Spinactinospora alkalitolerans: one gene and its partner. Each later gene encodes a partner of the first gene's protein in a complex. Links are inferred from orthologs where the notes say so. Each region holds a gene or a part of one and is shown in the gene's direction. Other genes may lie near its edges.

The links.
Region 2: secG (region 1) and secY share a complex: the UniProt entries of both Escherichia coli proteins name them as parts of the sec protein translocase complex. The link is inferred for Spinactinospora alkalitolerans from one-to-one orthologs.

The regions. Positions count from the first base shown.
Region 1 is NZ_JACCCC010000001.1:1,934,008-1,941,789, forward strand. What follows is about bases 4,949-7,699. They hold secG (preprotein translocase subunit SecG), read left to right. Parts: upstream 4,949-6,081; coding sequence 6,082-6,318; downstream 6,319-7,699. Other genes in these bases: HDA32_RS08620 (phosphoglycerate kinase), read left to right, coding at 4,949-4,978; tpiA (triose-phosphate isomerase), read left to right, coding at 4,986-5,771; HDA32_RS08635 (RNA polymerase-binding protein RbpA), read left to right, coding at 6,439-6,810; HDA32_RS08640 (IclR family transcriptional regulator), read right to left, coding at 6,922-7,683. In the rest of the region: RNase adapter RapZ, read left to right, coding at 1-14; HDA32_RS08605 (gluconeogenesis factor YvcK family protein), read left to right, coding at 203-1,201; DNA-binding protein WhiA, read left to right, coding at 1,448-2,428; gap (type I glyceraldehyde-3-phosphate dehydrogenase), read left to right, coding at 2,691-3,698; more of HDA32_RS08620, read left to right, coding at 3,791-4,948. UniProt on the Escherichia coli protein: Subunit of the protein translocation channel SecYEG. Overexpression of some hybrid proteins has been thought to jam the protein secretion apparatus resulting in cell death; while this may be true it also results in FtsH-mediated degradation of SecY.
Region 2 is NZ_JACCCC010000001.1:5,504,910-5,512,761, reverse strand. What follows is about bases 3,869-6,689. They hold secY (preprotein translocase subunit SecY), read left to right. Parts: upstream 3,869-4,531; coding sequence 4,532-5,848; downstream 5,849-6,689. Other genes in these bases: map (type I methionyl aminopeptidase), read left to right, coding at 6,495-6,689; HDA32_RS24490 (adenylate kinase), read left to right, coding at 5,848-6,495; rplO (50S ribosomal protein L15), read left to right, coding at 3,869-4,230. In the rest of the region: rplN (50S ribosomal protein L14), read left to right, coding at 1-158; rplX (50S ribosomal protein L24), read left to right, coding at 162-467; rplE (50S ribosomal protein L5), read left to right, coding at 467-1,036; HDA32_RS24530 (type Z 30S ribosomal protein S14), read left to right, coding at 1,049-1,234; rpsH (30S ribosomal protein S8), read left to right, coding at 1,585-1,983; rplF (50S ribosomal protein L6), read left to right, coding at 2,000-2,536; rplR (50S ribosomal protein L18), read left to right, coding at 2,539-2,925; rpsE (30S ribosomal protein S5), read left to right, coding at 2,977-3,579; rpmD (50S ribosomal protein L30), read left to right, coding at 3,584-3,769; more of rplO, read left to right, coding at 3,766-3,868; more of map, read left to right, coding at 6,690-7,322; HDA32_RS24480 (DUF1707 SHOCT-like domain-containing protein), read left to right, coding at 7,411-7,852. UniProt on the Escherichia coli protein: The central subunit of the protein translocation channel SecYEG. Consists of two halves formed by TMs 1-5 and 6-10.

The DNA.
Region 1 (7,782 bases):
TCGGGCGGGAGTAGCGGCGCAACGGGGGCCGCACCAGCACGAGTGGCCAAGTGCGGTGGTCGTCCATAGCATTGCTCCATTCATGGGGTGTTTTGCAGGGCATTGCTCCACTCGCGAGCGGCCGCCGGGCGTCGCCCGGGGCCCGCGGCGAGCGCTGACACGGCTCGTGCACGGATTCGGATCATGAGGTACGCACGCTCAGATGTCGGGCTATGAGGACGCGGAGAACGCGCGCCAGGAACACGGGAGCGACGCCCTGCCGCCACGGGTGGTGGCCCTGGGCGGCGGGCACGGGCTGTACGCCTCCCTCTCGGCCCTGCGCCGGGTGACCACCGATGTCACCGCTGTGGTGACGGTCGCCGACGACGGCGGCTCCAGCGGCCGCCTCCGCCGCGAGCTGGGGGTGCTGCCGCCGGGCGACCTGCGGATGGCGCTGGCCGCGCTGTGCGGCGACGACGAGTGGGGCCACACCTGGAGCGAGGTGATCCAGCACCGCTTCCGCTCCGAGGGGGAGCTGCACGGCCACGCCGTCGGCAACCTGCTCATCGTCGCGCTGTGGGAGCTGCTCGGCGACTCGGTGGCCGGCCTGGACTGGGTCGGCCAACTGCTCGGGGCGCACGGCAGGGTGCTGCCGATGTCGTCGGTGCCGCTGGACATCGCGGCCGAGGTCGAAGGCGTCGACCCGGCCCGCCCCGACGAGGTCACGACCGTGCGCGGCCAGGTGGCCTGCGCCAGCACGCGCGGGCGGGTGCGCTCGGTCTCGCTGGTGCCCGAGAAGCCGCCGGCCTCCCAGCAGGCGGTCAAGGCGGTGCGCGAGGCCGACTGGGTCGTGTTCGGCCCCGGTTCCTGGTTCACCAGCGTCCTGCCGCACCTGCTGGTCCCGGAGCTGGCCGACACGCTGGTGCGGACCCGGGCCCGCCGGGTGGTGGCGCTGAACCTGTCGCCGCAGCAGGGAGAGACCGACGACTTCGCCGCCCACACCTACCTGGAGGTGCTCAGCGCCCACGCGCCCAATCTGGGCGTGGACGTCGTGCTGGCAGACCCCGATGTCGTGGAGGACACCGGACGGCTGCGCCGCGCCGCGGAGAAGCTGGGCGGCCGCCTGGTCCTGGCCGACGTCGCGGCGCGCGACGGCTCCCCGCGCCACGACCCGGACCTGCTGGCCGCGGCCTTCGACGAGGTGTTCCGGGAGGCCCCGTGACCGGCCGCGGCCGGCCGGCGGCCGCATCGGCGCTCGGCCCGACATAAGGGCCCGACCCGGCCGATGAGCGGCGATAGACGGCAAGCTCATTCAGAGCGGAAAACCCGACTCGCCGGATTGATCAGGGACAATGGACACGCGTCCAAGGGCGTGGCACAGCCCGGATCGGCCAGTAGTCTGCCACGGGAGGACGCCTTCTCACACGGCGTCCTCGCTCCAGCGAGTTCCAGGGGGAGGACCACATCCATGGCGATGACCGGCGTGGTGAAGGACGAGTTGAGCAGGCTGACCGTTCTCAAGCCATGCTGTCGCAAGGCCGAGGTCTCCACGGTCCTGCGCTTCACCGGCGGCCTGCACCTGGTGAGCGGGCGGATCGTGATCGAGGCCGAACTCGACACGGGCGCGGCGGCGCGGCGACTGCGCAAGGACATCTCCGAGGTGTTCGGCCACGAGTCCGAGGTCGTCGTCCTGTCTCCCAGCGGCCTGCGCAAGGGCAACCGCTACGTCGTCCGGGTCATCAAGGACGGTGAGAGCCTGGCCCGCCAGACCGGGCTGATCGACGGCAACGGCCGCCCGGTGCGCGGGCTGCCCCGGCACGTGGTCGCGGGCGGGACGTGCGACGCGGAGTCGGCCTGGCGCGGGGCCTTCATCGCGCACGGCTCGCTCACCGAGCCGGGGCGCTCGATGTCGCTGGAGGTGACCTGCCCCGGCCCCGAGGCCGCGCTGGCGCTGGTCGGTGCGGCCCGTCGGCTGAAGGTGCACGCCAAGGCCCGCGAGGTGCGCGGGGTGGACCGGGTCGTGGTACGCGACGGCGACTCCATCGGCGCGCTGCTGACCCTGCTGGGCGCCCACCAGAGCGTGCTGGCCTGGGAGGAGCGGCGCATGCGGCGCGAGGTCCGCGCCACCGCCAACCGGCTCGCCAACTTCGACGACGCCAACCTGCGGCGCAGCGCCCGCGCCGCGGTCGCGGCCGGTGCGCGGGTGGAGCGCGCGCTGGAGATCCTCGGCGACGACGCGCCCGAGCACCTGGTCGCGGCGGGGCGGCTGCGGCTGGCGCACAAGCAGGCCTCGCTGGAGGAGCTGGGCCAGTTGTCGGACCCGCAGTTGACCAAGGACGCCATCGCCGGGCGGATCCGGCGCCTGCTGGCCATGGCCGACAAGCGGGCCGCCGACCAGGGCATTCCGGGCACCGACGCCAACCTCACCCCCGACATGCTGGTGCCCTGACGACCGCCGCCGCAGAGTGGAATGAGGCAAAAACCCGACCAAATGGTCTAGACCTCTACGGGGTGGTGGTGCGAGTATGGTCACCGGCACTCGGGGGGCCGTCACCGACCGCGGGTCCGCCACGGCCGCCCGCCGGAATTGGCGATAGGCTCGGTCACAACCCCGACGCATGTTTCCGCGGTTCGGCGCGGGTCGTGCCAGAGCACGTCGAAGCACGTCGAACCGTGCCGAGATACATCGAACACGTGAGGAGAATGGTTCCGTGACCATCCGTGTAGGCGTGAACGGCTTCGGTCGGATCGGCCGCAACTTCTGGCGCGCGGTCCAGGCCGCCGGGGGCAGCGAGGTTGAGATCGTCGCGGTCAACGACCTCACCGACAACGCCACGCTCGCGCACCTGCTCAAGTACGACACCGTGCTCGGCACGCTGGAGGGCGACGTCGAGGTCGGCGCCGACAGCATCAGCGTCGGCGGCAAGAGCATCAAGGCGCTGGAGGAGCGCGACCCGGCCGCGCTGCCCTGGGGCGACCTGGGTGTGGACGTCGTCATCGAGTCCACCGGCCGGTTCACCAAGGCCGAGGACGCCAAGAAGCACATCGACGCCGGCGCCAAGAAGGTCATCATCTCCGCCCCGGCCAAGGGCGAGGACCTGACCGTCGTCATGGGCGTCAACGACGACAAGTACGACGCGGCCAAGCACCACATCGTCTCCAACGCCTCCTGCACCACCAACTGCGTGGCGCCGATGGCCAAGACGGTGCTGGACAACTTCGGCATCGTCAAGGGCCTGATGACCACGGTCCACGCGTACACCAACGACCAGGTCATCCTGGACTTCCCGCACAAGGACCTGCGCCGGGCCCGCGCCGCGGCGCAGAACATCATCCCGACCACCACCGGCGCCGCCAAGGCCACCGCCCTGGTCCTGCCCGAGCTGCAGGGCAAGCTGGACGGCATGGCCATGCGCGTCCCGGTCCCGGACGGCTCCGTCACCGACCTCGTGGTCGAGGTGGAGCGCGAGGTGAGCAAGGACGAGGTCAACGCCGCGTTCAAGGCCGCGGCCGAGGGCCCGCTCAAGGGCATCCTGCGCTACACCGAGGACCCGATCGTCTCCTCCGACATCGTCGGCACCTCGCCGTCCTGCACCTTCGACGCCACCCTGACCATGACCTTCGGCAACCAGGTCAAGATCATCGGTTGGTACGACAACGAGTGGGGCTACTCCAGCCGCCTCGTCGACGTGGCCAAGCTGGTCGGCGCCGGCCTGTAACTCGCCGCCCACGGCAACGGTGACGCCCTCCCTGCGGGAGGGCGTCACCGCCCATGTACGCGCATCACACCTCCCAGGAGGGGAAGTCAAGCATGCGGACGATCGAGGACCTCGACGTCGCGGGCAAGCGAGTCTTCGTCCGGGCCGACCTCAACGTGCCGCTCGACGGTGACCGCATCACCGACGACGGCCGCATCCGGGCGAGCCTGCCCACCATCAACCACCTGCGCGAGCGCGGCGCGCGCGTCATCGTCGGCGCCCACCTCGGCCGCCCCAAGGGCGAGGCCAAGCCGGAGTTCTCGCTGCGCCCCGTCGCGGTCCGGCTGGGCGAGCTGCTCGGCGCCCCGGTGCGCTTCGCCACCGACACCGCCGGCGAGTCCGCCCGCGCGGTGAGCGCCGAACTGGCCGACGGCGAGGTCGCGCTGGTGGAGAACCTGCGCTTCGAGCCGGGGGAGACCAGCAAGGACGACGCCGAGCGCGCCGAGTTCGCCGACCGCCTCGCCGGGCTCGCCGACCTCTACGTCGGCGACGGCTTCGGTGCCGTGCACCGCAAGCACGCCAGCGTCTTCGACCTGCCCCGGCGCCTGCCGCACGCGGCGGGCGGCCTGGTCTTCACCGAGGTCGACGTGCTGCGTCGGCTCACCGAGTCCCCCGAGCGCCCCTATGCGGTGGTGCTGGGCGGCTCCAAGGTCTCCGACAAGCTCGGCGTCATCGACAATCTGCTCACCACCGCCGACCGCATCCTCATCGGCGGCGGCATGGTGTTCACCTTCCTCGCCGCCAAGGGCTACGAGGTGGGCTCCAGCCTGCTGGAGCGCGACCAGATCGACACGGTCAACGACTACCTGCGCCGCGCCGAGGAGCACGGCGTGGAGTTCGTGCTGCCGGTCGACGTCGTCGCGGCCGACTCCTTCTCCGCCGACGCCGCGCACGACGTGGTCGAGGCCGGCGCCATCCCCGCCGACCGGATGGGCCTGGACATCGGCCCGCGTTCGGCCGAGCTGTTCGCCGCCAAGCTGGCCGACGCCAGGACCGTGTTCTGGAACGGCCCGATGGGCGTGTTCGAGATGGCGCCGTTCGCCGGCGGCACCAGGGCCGTCGCCCAGGGCCTGATCGACTCCGGGGCCTTCACCGTGGTGGGCGGGGGCGACTCCGCCGCGGCCGTGCGGGCGCTCGGCTTCGACGAGAAGGCGTTCGGACACATCTCCACCGGCGGCGGCGCCAGCCTGGAGTACCTCGAAGGCAAGACCCTCCCCGGCATCGCGGCACTGGAAGAGTAGGGCAATCATGGCAAACGCCAAGCGCAAGCCGCTGATCGCGGGCAACTGGAAGCTGCACAACAACCACTTCGAGGCCATCGCGCTGGTCCAGAAAATGGCGTTCTCGCTCAACGGCGCCGACTTCGACGCCGCCGAGGTCGTGGTCCTGCCGCCGTTCACGAGCCTGCGCAGCGTGCAGACCCTCGTCGACGGTGACAAGCTCAAGATCGGCTACGGCGCCCAGGACATCTCCCAGCACGAGAAGGGCGCCTACACCGGCGAGGTCTCGGGGCCGATGCTGGCCAAGCTCGGCTGCTCCTACGTGCTGGCCGGGCACTCCGAGCGCCGCGAGCACCACAACGAGGACGACGCGGTCGTCAACGCCAAGGTCAAGGCGGCCTTCGCCAACGACATCACCCCGCTCCTGTGCCTGGGGGAGGGGCTGGAGGTGCGCAAGGCCGGCGACCAGGTGGCCCACACCGTCGCCCAGCTCGACGGCGCGCTCAAGGGCGTCACCGAGGAGCAGGCCCGCCGCCTGGTCATCGCCTACGAGCCGGTCTGGGCCATCGGCACCGGCGAGGTCGCCACCCCCGACGACGCCCAGGAGGTGTGCGCGGCGCTGCGCGTGCGCCTGGGCGAGCTGTACTCGCCGGAGGCCTCGCGCGAGACGCGGATCCTCTACGGCGGCTCGGTCAAGAGCGACAACATCGCCGGCATCATGGCCAAGAGCGACGTCGACGGCGCCCTGGTGGGCGGTGCGAGCCTCAAGGCCGACGAGTTCGTCAAGCTGGTCCGCTTCCGCGAGCAGTCCTGACCTCCCGCGCCGATTCATTCGGGCCCGCGCCGTTGCTCCGCGTGCGGGTCCGAATGCCCGGGGAAGGGCCCTTCGTCCCCGAAACGGCGCGATCCGGCCGCCCGCATGGCGGTACAGAAGGGTAACGCGCGCTACACTGCGCGCAAGGTTCTTCGTCGAACCGGTCCGCGATGCGCAAGTCACGCGGTAAAATTCAGTATTGTCCCCGGTTCCTCATCCGCCGGGCCGCCGACCGCCTCGGGCGGTGCGACCGCGGAGGAACCCTAGATCGTCAATTCCCCCTCGTTGGGGTCGAGTTACGGGTGAGCACGTGATCCTCGGTCTGTCCGTTGTCCTGATGATCTTCAGCGTGCTGATGATCCTGCTGGTGCTGCTCCACAAGGGCAAGGGCGGTGGCCTGTCCGACCTGTTCGGCGGCGGCGTCACCTCCTCCCTGGGCGGCTCGTCGGTGGTGGAGCGCAATCTCGACCGCCTGACGATCATCACCGCTTCGCTGTGGATCGTCTGCGTCGTCGCCCTGGGTCTGCTGCTCAACCGGGGAGCCTAACCCCCCAGTACCCCCTCGTGCCCGTTACGGTCCGGGCACCAGCGCCCGGCACCCTGCCGCCGTGCGGAGCGCATACCAGGTTTCCCCTCACCGGGGTATGTCCTTGCGAAGGAGTTTTTCGTGGGTAGTGGCAGTGCCATCCGTGGCAGCCGCGTCGGTGCCGGCCCGATGGGCGAGGCCGAGCGCGGCGAGTCCGCGCCGCGGATTCGAGTCCCGTTCTACTGTGCCAACAAGCACGAGGTCGTGCCGAGTTTCTCGCACGAGGCTCAGGTGCCCGAGGAGTGGGACTGCCCGCGCTGCGGCTTCCCCGCGGGCAAGGACCCCGAGAACCCGCCGGCCCCTCCGCGCACCGAGCCCTACAAGACCCACCTGGCCTACGTGAAGGAGCGGCGCAGCGACGCCGACGGCCAGGCCATCCTGGATGAGGCCCTGGCCAAGCTGCGGGCCGACCGCGCGGCCATCGACGCCGCGATGAGGGCCAACGCCAACTGAGCCGGACCCGGCGACCACGACGGCGATGCCCCGCCCGACGGCGGGGCATCTCGTTTTTCCGGGCGCTCCTTCGGGGCGGGCCCGGTCCTTCGAGCGTCCGGAGCGTCGGCGTCAGGCCGGCGCCCGACCGCCCAGCCTGCGGGTGAGTTCGGCCGCGGCGTCGCGGGCGCGCGCGGCCAGCGCGGCGGGCGTGACCGGCCGGGCGCTGGGGACGGTCAGGCCGATCGCCGCCGCAGGGCTCCCGGTGTGGTCGAAGGCCGCGGCGGCCACCGAGGCGAACCCCTCCGCCACCTGCTGGTCCTCGCTCGACCAGCCGCGCCGGCGCTCGTCGGCGAGCAGGTCCCGCAGCTCCCGAGGGGAGGCCGGGCCGCGTCCGGTGCGGCTGACGAACGGTTCGGTCCCGGGGAAGAGCGCCCGCACCTGCGCGCGCGGCAGGCGGGCGAGCATGGCGCGGCCGGACGCGGTCAGGTGCGCCGGCAGCCGCACGCCCACGCCGGTGATCAGCACGGGCGCGTGGCGGGGCTGCTCCTTCAGCAGGTAGAGGGTGTCGCAGCCGTGCAGCACGCCCAGGTGCGCGGTCGCGCCGGTCTCCTCGGCGAGCCGGGTGAGCAGCGGCCGGGCCAGCCGCTCCAGCGGACCGTGGCGCAGATAGGCCGATCCGATCTCGAACGCGGCCACCCCCAGCCCCCACCGCCGCTCTTCGGGCAGGTGGGTGACGAACCCCTCCTCGGCCATGGCCTCCAGCAGTTGGTAGGCGCTGGAGCGCGGCAGTCCCAGGCCCCGCGCGATGGCGGTGGCCGAGACCGGCCCGGCCTGCGCCGCGAGGAAGCGCAGCAGCCGCAGGGCGCGCGTTGCGGCGGGAACATGGCTCATGGGTCGATTCTCGCCGCTGGAACGCGCGCCGGCCTCCCCGCTTCCGGATGCCTCCGCCTCCCGCGGTGCGCTCGGCCCGCGCGCTCCGTGGTCGCCCCG
Region 2 (7,852 bases), 3.6 Mb from region 1 along the record:
GGCCCGACGGCTCCTACATCCGCTTCGATGAGAACGCCGCCGTGCTCATCAAGGACGGTGGGGACCCGCGAGGCACCCGCATCTTCGGCCCGGTCGGCCGTGAGCTGCGGGACAAGAAGTTCATGCGCATCATCTCGCTAGCGCCGGAGGTGCTCTAGGCGATGAAGATCAAATCAGGCGACGAGGTCATCGTCATCGCCGGCAAGGACAGGGGTGCCACCGGGAAGGTCCTCAGGGCCCTTCCCCGGGAGCAGCGTGTCGTCGTCGAGGGCGTCAACCTCATCAAGAAGCACAAGAAGGCCAATCAGGCGGGCGGCCAGCAGGGTGAGGTCGTCACCCAGGAGGCTGCGATCCACGTGAGCAACGTGGCGATCGTCGAGGACGGCAAGGCCACGCGCGTCGGTTACCGCTTCGAGGAAGACGGAACCAAGGTTCGGATCTCCCGCCGCACCGGTAAGGACATCTGATGACGGTTACGACTGAAGCCCCCGCGCTGCCGCGCCTCAAGGAGAAGTACCGCTCCGAGATCATCCAGGGTCTGCGCGACGAGTTCGACATCAAGAACATCATGCAGGTCCCCGGCCTGACCAAGATCGTGGTCAACATGGGTGTCGGTGAGGCCGCGCGCGACGCGAAGCTGATCCAGGGCGCGATCGCAGACCTGTCGGCGATCACGGGCCAGAAGCCCAAGGTGAACCGGGCGAAGAACTCCATCGCGCAGTTCAAGCTGCGCGAGGGCCAGCCGATCGGCGCCAGCGTCACGCTGCGCGGCGACCGGATGTGGGAGTTCCTCGACCGCCTGCTCTCCCTGGCGCTGCCCCGCATCCGCGACTTCCGCGGGCTCTCCCCGAAGCAGTTCGACGGCCGTGGCAACTACACCTTCGGTCTGACCGAGCAGGTCATGTTCCACGAGGTCGACCCGGACAAGGTCGACCGCCAGCGCGGCATGGACATCACGGTCGTCACCACGGCGACCAACGACGACGAAGGCCGTAGCCTGCTCAAGCGGCTCGGCTTCCCGTTCAAGGAAGCCTAGGGGTGACGACGGATGGCTAAGAAGGCACTGATCGCGAAGGCGAACCGGAAGCAGAAGTTCGAGGTTCGCGCGTATACTCGTTGCTCGCGGTGCGGCCGCCCGCGCGCCGTCTTCCGGAAGTTCGGCCTGTGCCGCATCTGCTTCCGCGAGATGGCGCACCGGGGCGAGCTCCCGGGCATCACCAAGTCCAGCTGGTAGAGAGTCTCGAGCACGGAGGCCGAGGGGGTCGGCTGCCGCAGTGCGGTAGCGCCGGCGGCACGCTCACACCTGAGCCATAGCCGCACCCCCTCATCCGTGACTCCGGAATCGGGGCTTCTCTGACAGGCTGCCCCGCCGTGGCGACGCGGCGGGCTGCTCGAAGCGGACGGCGGGGCACCGTCGTCCGCGCATGCGACAACCAACCGACGGGGCACGGCGGCCGGAGCGATCCGGCGCGGTGCCCATGACCACGCCGCAGGTCCTAGAGGAACCTCCGCTTCAGCGGGGGAACAGGCTCAAAGGGAAAGTCTGTCCTTGGGGAAACCCCGGCGAGGAAGGGCCAATCGGCCATGACGATGACCGACCCGATCGCAGACATGCTCACGCGTCTGCGCAACGCGAATTCGGCGTATCACGACACCGTGACCATGCCGTATTCCAAGATCAAGGCGCACATCGCCGAGATCCTCCAGCAGGAGGGCTACGTCCAGGGCTGGCGCTCTGAGGACGCCACCGTCGGCCAGAGCCTCGTGGTGGACCTGAAGTACGGGCCCACGCGTGAGCGCTCCATCGCCGGCATCCGCCGCGTCTCAAAGCCGGGCCTGCGGGTCTACGCGAGGAAGGACAACCTTCCGCGCGTCCTGGGCGGCCTCGGCGTGGCCATCATTTCGACGTCCGGCGGCCTGATGACGGACAAGCAGGCCAAGAAGAACGGCGTGGGCGGCGAAGTCCTCGCCTACGTCTGGTAGAGGGAGAGATTTCAGCATGTCGCGTATTGGCCGACTGCCGATCTCGGTCCCGAAGGGCGTCGAAGTCTCGATTGACGGGCAAGACGTCAAAGTCACGGGGCCGAAGGGCGAACTGAGCCACACCGTCGCCGAGCCGATCACCATCGCGCAGGAGGACGGCCAGATCAAGGTGGCGCGTCCGGACGACAAGCCCGAGAACCGCTCGCTGCACGGCCTGACCCGTGCGCTGATCGCGAACCTGATCGAGGGCGTCTCCAACGGCTACAGCAAGACCCTCGAGATCCACGGCGTGGGCTACAGGGTCCAGGCCAGGGGCTCCAACCTGGAGTTCTCCCTGGGCTACAGCCACCCCGTCGTCGTCGAGCCGCCGGAGGGCATCAGCTTCCGGGTGGAGAAGCCGACCCAGCTCGTCGTCGAGGGCATCGACAAGCAGCTCGTGGGCCAGGTGGCCGCCAACATCCGGGGCCTGCGCAAGCCCGACCCGTACAAGGCCAAGGGCGTGCGCTACCAGGGTGAGTACATCCGCCGCAAGGCCGGAAAGGCTGGTAAGTAGGCATGGCGAAGAGCACGACGCTGGTCCGCAGGGGCACGGCTTCGCGCGCGGCTTCCCGTGCGCGGCGGCACCTGCGGGTCCGCAAGAAGATCTCGGGTACCTCCGTGCGTCCGCGCCTGGTCGTCACCCGCTCCTCCAAGCACATGGTCGCCCAGATCGTGGACGACACCAAGGGCATGACCCTGGTGTCGGCCTCCACGATGGACGCGAGCATCCGTGGCGGCGAGGGCAAGAAGACCGAGAAGTCGCAGAAGGCGGGCGAGCTGCTCGCGCAGCGCGCCAAGGACGCCGGCATCACGGCCGTCGTCTTCGACCGCGGCGGCTACCGGTACCACGGCCGCATCGCAGCGCTGGCCGACGGCGCGCGTGCCGGCGGGCTGGAGTTCTAAGATCATGACTCCTGCCAAGAGCATTTTCATCGACGGGAAGAGGAACCACTGATGGCTGCAGCTCCGCGGCGCGGCGCCGGTGGCGAGCGGCGTGACCGCCGTGACGATCGCCGCGGCGGCGCCGCAGACAAGGGTGTCTCCTACATCGAGCGCGTGGTGAAGATCAACCGCGTGGCCAAGGTCGTCAAGGGCGGCCGGCGCTTCAGCTTCACCGCCCTGGTCGTCGTCGGCGACGGCAACGGCATGGTCGGTGTCGGCTACGGCAAGGCCAAGGAAGTCCCCGCGGCGATCGCCAAGGGTGTCGAAGAGGCCAAGAAGAACTTCTTCAAGGTCCCCCGGGTCCAGGGCACCATCGTGCACCAGGTCCAGGGCGAGGACGCCGCCGGCGTCGTCCTCCTGCGTCCGGCCGCCCCCGGTACCGGTGTCATCGCCGGTGGCCCGGTGCGCGCCGTGCTGGAGTGCGCCGGCATCCACGACGTCCTCAGCAAGTCGCTCGGATCGGCCAACCCGATCAACATCGTGCACGCGACGGTCGCGGCCCTCAAGGGCCTGAGCCGTCCGGAAGAGATCGCGGCCCGCCGCGGCCTGCCGATCGAGGACGTCGCTCCGGCCGCCATGCTGCGTGCCCGCGCGGAAGCGAAGGCGGGGGCCTGAGACCATGGCGAATCTGAAGATCACGCAGGTCCGCTCCAAGATCGGCGGCAAGCAGAAGCAGCGTGACAGCCTGCAGGCGCTGGGTCTTGGACGGATCGGCAAGTCCGTTGTCCGTGCAGACCGTCCCGAGGTTCGCGGCCAGATCAACATCGTTGCGCACCTCGTCACTGTCGAGGAGGTCGGCGAATGAACGACTACTCCCCCGACGAGCTGCTCAAGCTCCACCACCTGCGTCCGGCCCCCGGCTCCAACAAGGCCAAGATCCGCAAGGGTCGCGGCGAGGCGTCCAAGGGCAAGACCGCCGGTCGTGGTACCAAGGGCACGAAGGCTCGTTCCACCGTTCCCGTCGGCTTCGAGGGTGGCCAGATGCCCCTCATCCGCCGGGTCCCGAAGCTCAAGGGCTTCAGCAACGCCAGGTTCAAGACGACCTACCAGGTCGTCAACCTGGACAAGCTCGGCGAGCTCTACCCCGAGGGCGGCGAGGTCACCGTTGAGGGCCTGGTCGCCAAGGGCGCGGTTCGCAAGAACCAGCTCGTGAAGGTGCTCGGCACCGGCGAGATCTCGGTGGCCGTCCAGGTGAGCGCGAACGCGTTCTCCACCTCGGCCAAGGAGAAGATCGCAGCGGCCGGTGGCAGCACGACCGAGCTGTAGGAACACTCCTATTCGCTGTGTTCACGGGGCGTCTGCTGGGAACACCCACGAGATTGGGGAACCAGCGGGCGCCCCTGTGCGCTTTACTGGGTGGGGTGCGATCCGGCCGGAGGCCGCACAGATTGTGTGCCCTCGGTCACGCACCACCCGACCGATGGCTGTTAAAGTGCCATCTGCTTAACCGCTCAACCCGACTTCCGGGTCCAGGGCCCGACCGGCTCTGGGCTGACGCTCACGACGATCCAGGATCGGCCGCGATGTCTCGAATCGGTTCCGCCGCCGAAGCCTCGCAGGAGGAGACGTGCTAGGTGCGTTCGTCCGTGCGTTCCGCACGCCTGACCTGCGTAACAAGCTGCTGTTTACGCTGTTCATCCTGACCATTTTCCGGCTCGGGTCGGTGATCCCGGCTCCGGGCATCAACTCCGCGGCCATCAAGGACCAGATGGAGGCGGTCCAGGCCGCCGACACGTCCGGTGTGTACGCGCTCGTCAACCTGTTCAGCGGCGGCGCACTGCTGCAGCTCGCCGTGTTCGCGCTGGGCGTCATGCCCTACATCACCGCGAGCATCATCCTGAACCTGCTCACGGTGGTCATCCCGCGGCTCGAGGCGCTGAAGAAGGAGGGCCAGGCGGGGCAGACCAAGATCACGCAGTACACGCGCTACCTGACGGTCGCCCTCGCGGTCCTCCAGTCGACCAGCATCATCGCCATGGCGCGCACCGGGCAGCTGTTCCAGGGCGCGATCCCGGTCTCGTCCTACATGCCCAACCAGGACCTGCTGACCCTCGTCACGATCGTCTTCGTGATGACCGCCGGCACCTGCGTCATCATGTGGTTCGGCGAGCTCATCACCGAGCGCGGCGTCGGCAACGGCATGTCGCTGCTGATCTTCACCCAGATCATCGCGATGTTCCCGTCCTCCATGATGCGCATCTGGGAGGAGCAGGGCCCCTGGATCTTCTCGATCATCTGCGTGGCCGGCCTGGTGCTCATCGCCGGCGTGGTCTTCGTCGAGCAGGCCCAGCGCCGCATCCCGGTGCAGTACGCCAAGCGCATGGTGGGCCGGCGGATGTACGGGGGCAGCTCCACCTACATCCCGCTGAAGGTCAACCAGGCCGGTGTCATCCCGGTCATCTTCGCCTCCTCGCTGCTGTACCTGCCGCAGTTGGCGATCGGCCTGCTGGGCCAGGACTCCGGCAACCCGGTGGTGAGCTTCCTCTCCACCTACTTCAACCCCACGGGTACGCACCCGGTCTACATGGCCACGTTCTTCGCCCTCATCGTCGGGTTCGCCTTCTTCTACGTGGCCATCACCTTCAACCCCACTGAAGTCGCCGACAACATGAAGAAGTACGGTGGTTTCATCCCGGGCATCCGTCCGGGGCGTCCGACCGCCGAGTACCTCGACTACGTGCTGACTCGGCTGACGACCCCCGGCGCGCTCTACCTGGGTGTGATCGCTCTACTGCCGATGCTGGCGCTCGGAGCCTCCGGTGCGTCGCAGAACTTCCCGTTCGGCGGGACGAGCATCCTGATCATGGTCGGTGTCGGGCTGGACACGGTGAAGCAGATCGAGAGTCACCTCCAGCAGAGGAACTACGAAGGTTTTCTGCGATAGTGCGTGCCGTATTGGTGGGACCCCCGGGGGCCGGTAAAGGCACCCAGGCCCAAATCTTGGCGTCAGAGTTGTCGATTCCGAAGGTGTCCACCGGTGACATCTTCCGTGCCAACGTCAGCGGTGGCACAGAGCTGGGTAAGCGGGCCAAGGCCTACATGGACCGCGGTGACCTCGTCCCCGACGAGGTCACCAACGCGATGGTCCGGGACCGCCTGGCGGAGGACGACGCGCAGGGCGGTTTCCTGCTCGACGGCTTCCCGCGCAACGTCGCGCAGGCCGAGACCCTCAACAAGATGCTCGACGACATGGGCCGGCGCCTCGACGTGGTGCTGGAGCTCAAGGTCGATGAGGAAGAGGTCGTGAAGCGGCTCTCGGGCCGCCGGACCTGCCGCAACTGCGGCCACGTCCAGCACGTGGTGTTCGACCCGCCCAAGACCGAGGGCGTCTGCGACGTCTGCGGCGGCGAGCTGTTCCAGCGTGACGACGACCGGGAGGAGACGATCCGGCACCGCCTGGACGTCTACCGGGAGCAGACCGCTCCGCTGGTGTCGTTCTACGCCGACGAGGGCCGCCTCGTGACGATCGAGGCCACCGGTTCGGTCGAGGAAGTCACGGAGCGGGCGCTGGCCGCCCTCCGAGCCGACTGATGTTTCGTAAGAGGCGGAGCACGGTGCAGCTCAAGACGGCGGCCGAGATCGCGAAGATGAGGGAGGCGGGCCGGATCGTGGCCCGCACCCTCGACTCCCTGCGCGCGGCGGTGCGCCCCGGCGTGACGACGCTGGACCTCGACGCCATCGCCGAGCGCAGCATCCGCGACGCCGGGGCCGTGCCCTCCTTCAAGGGCTACCACGGCTTTCCCGGGTCGATCTGCGCCTCGGTGAACGAGGAGGTCGTGCACGGGATCCCGCGCGACACCAAGGTGCTGGGCGAGGGCGACCTGATCTCCATCGACTGCGGCGCCATCCTCGACGGCTGGCACGGCGACTCCGCGATCACGGTCGCGGTCGGCGAGGTCTCCGAGGCCGAGCGCACCGCGATGGAGGTGTGCGAGGAGGCGATGTGGCGGGGCGTCGCCGCGATGCGCCCGGGCAACCACCTCGGCGACATCGGGCACGCCATCGGCGGCTACATCGACTCCCGCGGCCGCTACGGCAACGTGCAGGAGTACGGCGGCCACGGCATCGGCACCGAGATGCACATGGACCCGCACGTCCTCAACTACGGCAGGCCCGGAGAGGGCATGAAGCTGGTCGAGGGCATGTGCCTGGCCATCGAGCCGATGGTCAACCTCGGCACCCGGCGCGTGGTCCAGTTGGACGACGGCTGGACCGTCGTCACCCGCGACGCCAGGCGGTCGACGCACTTCGAGCACTCGGTCGCGATCACGGCCGACGGCCCGCTGGTGCTCACCGCCCGCGAGGAGAACCGGAGCAGGCTCGCCGACCTGGGCTTCCCCGACCCGGGCTTCGAGTAGCGCCGGTCGGGACGCGTTCCCACGGGGGCTTTCGAGGAGTCCATCGCCACTAAGCTGTCCTTCGACGGGCGCTCGATGAGGGTGGTGTGTGACCGTGTCCGAGTTCTCCCCTGAGGTCAGGGCCTCCGACGCCGACCGCGACCGCGTCGCCAAGCTCCTTCAGGACCACTTCGCCCACGGGCGTCTCGACAGCGACGAGTTCAACGGCCGGCTCGAAACCGCCTACCACGCCCGGACGCTGGCGGAGCTGTCCCGCCTCACCGAGGACCTCCCCGAACGCGATCTCGCCGACCTGCCCCGCCCGGCCGCCCGGCGGCCGGAGCGCGGGGGGAGCGGGGGAATGCTGAGCGACCCCGCGTTGTTGATCCCGTGGCTGGTCTGGGGCTGCGCCAACACCCTCTGCCTGGCCATCTGGCTGGTCCTCTTCCTCAGCGGCGGCGGCACCTCCTACCCGTGGTTCCTGTGGGTGGCCGGCCCCTGGGGGATCGTGCTGCTCTTCATCACGATCGGGGTCGTCGCGATCAGGCGCG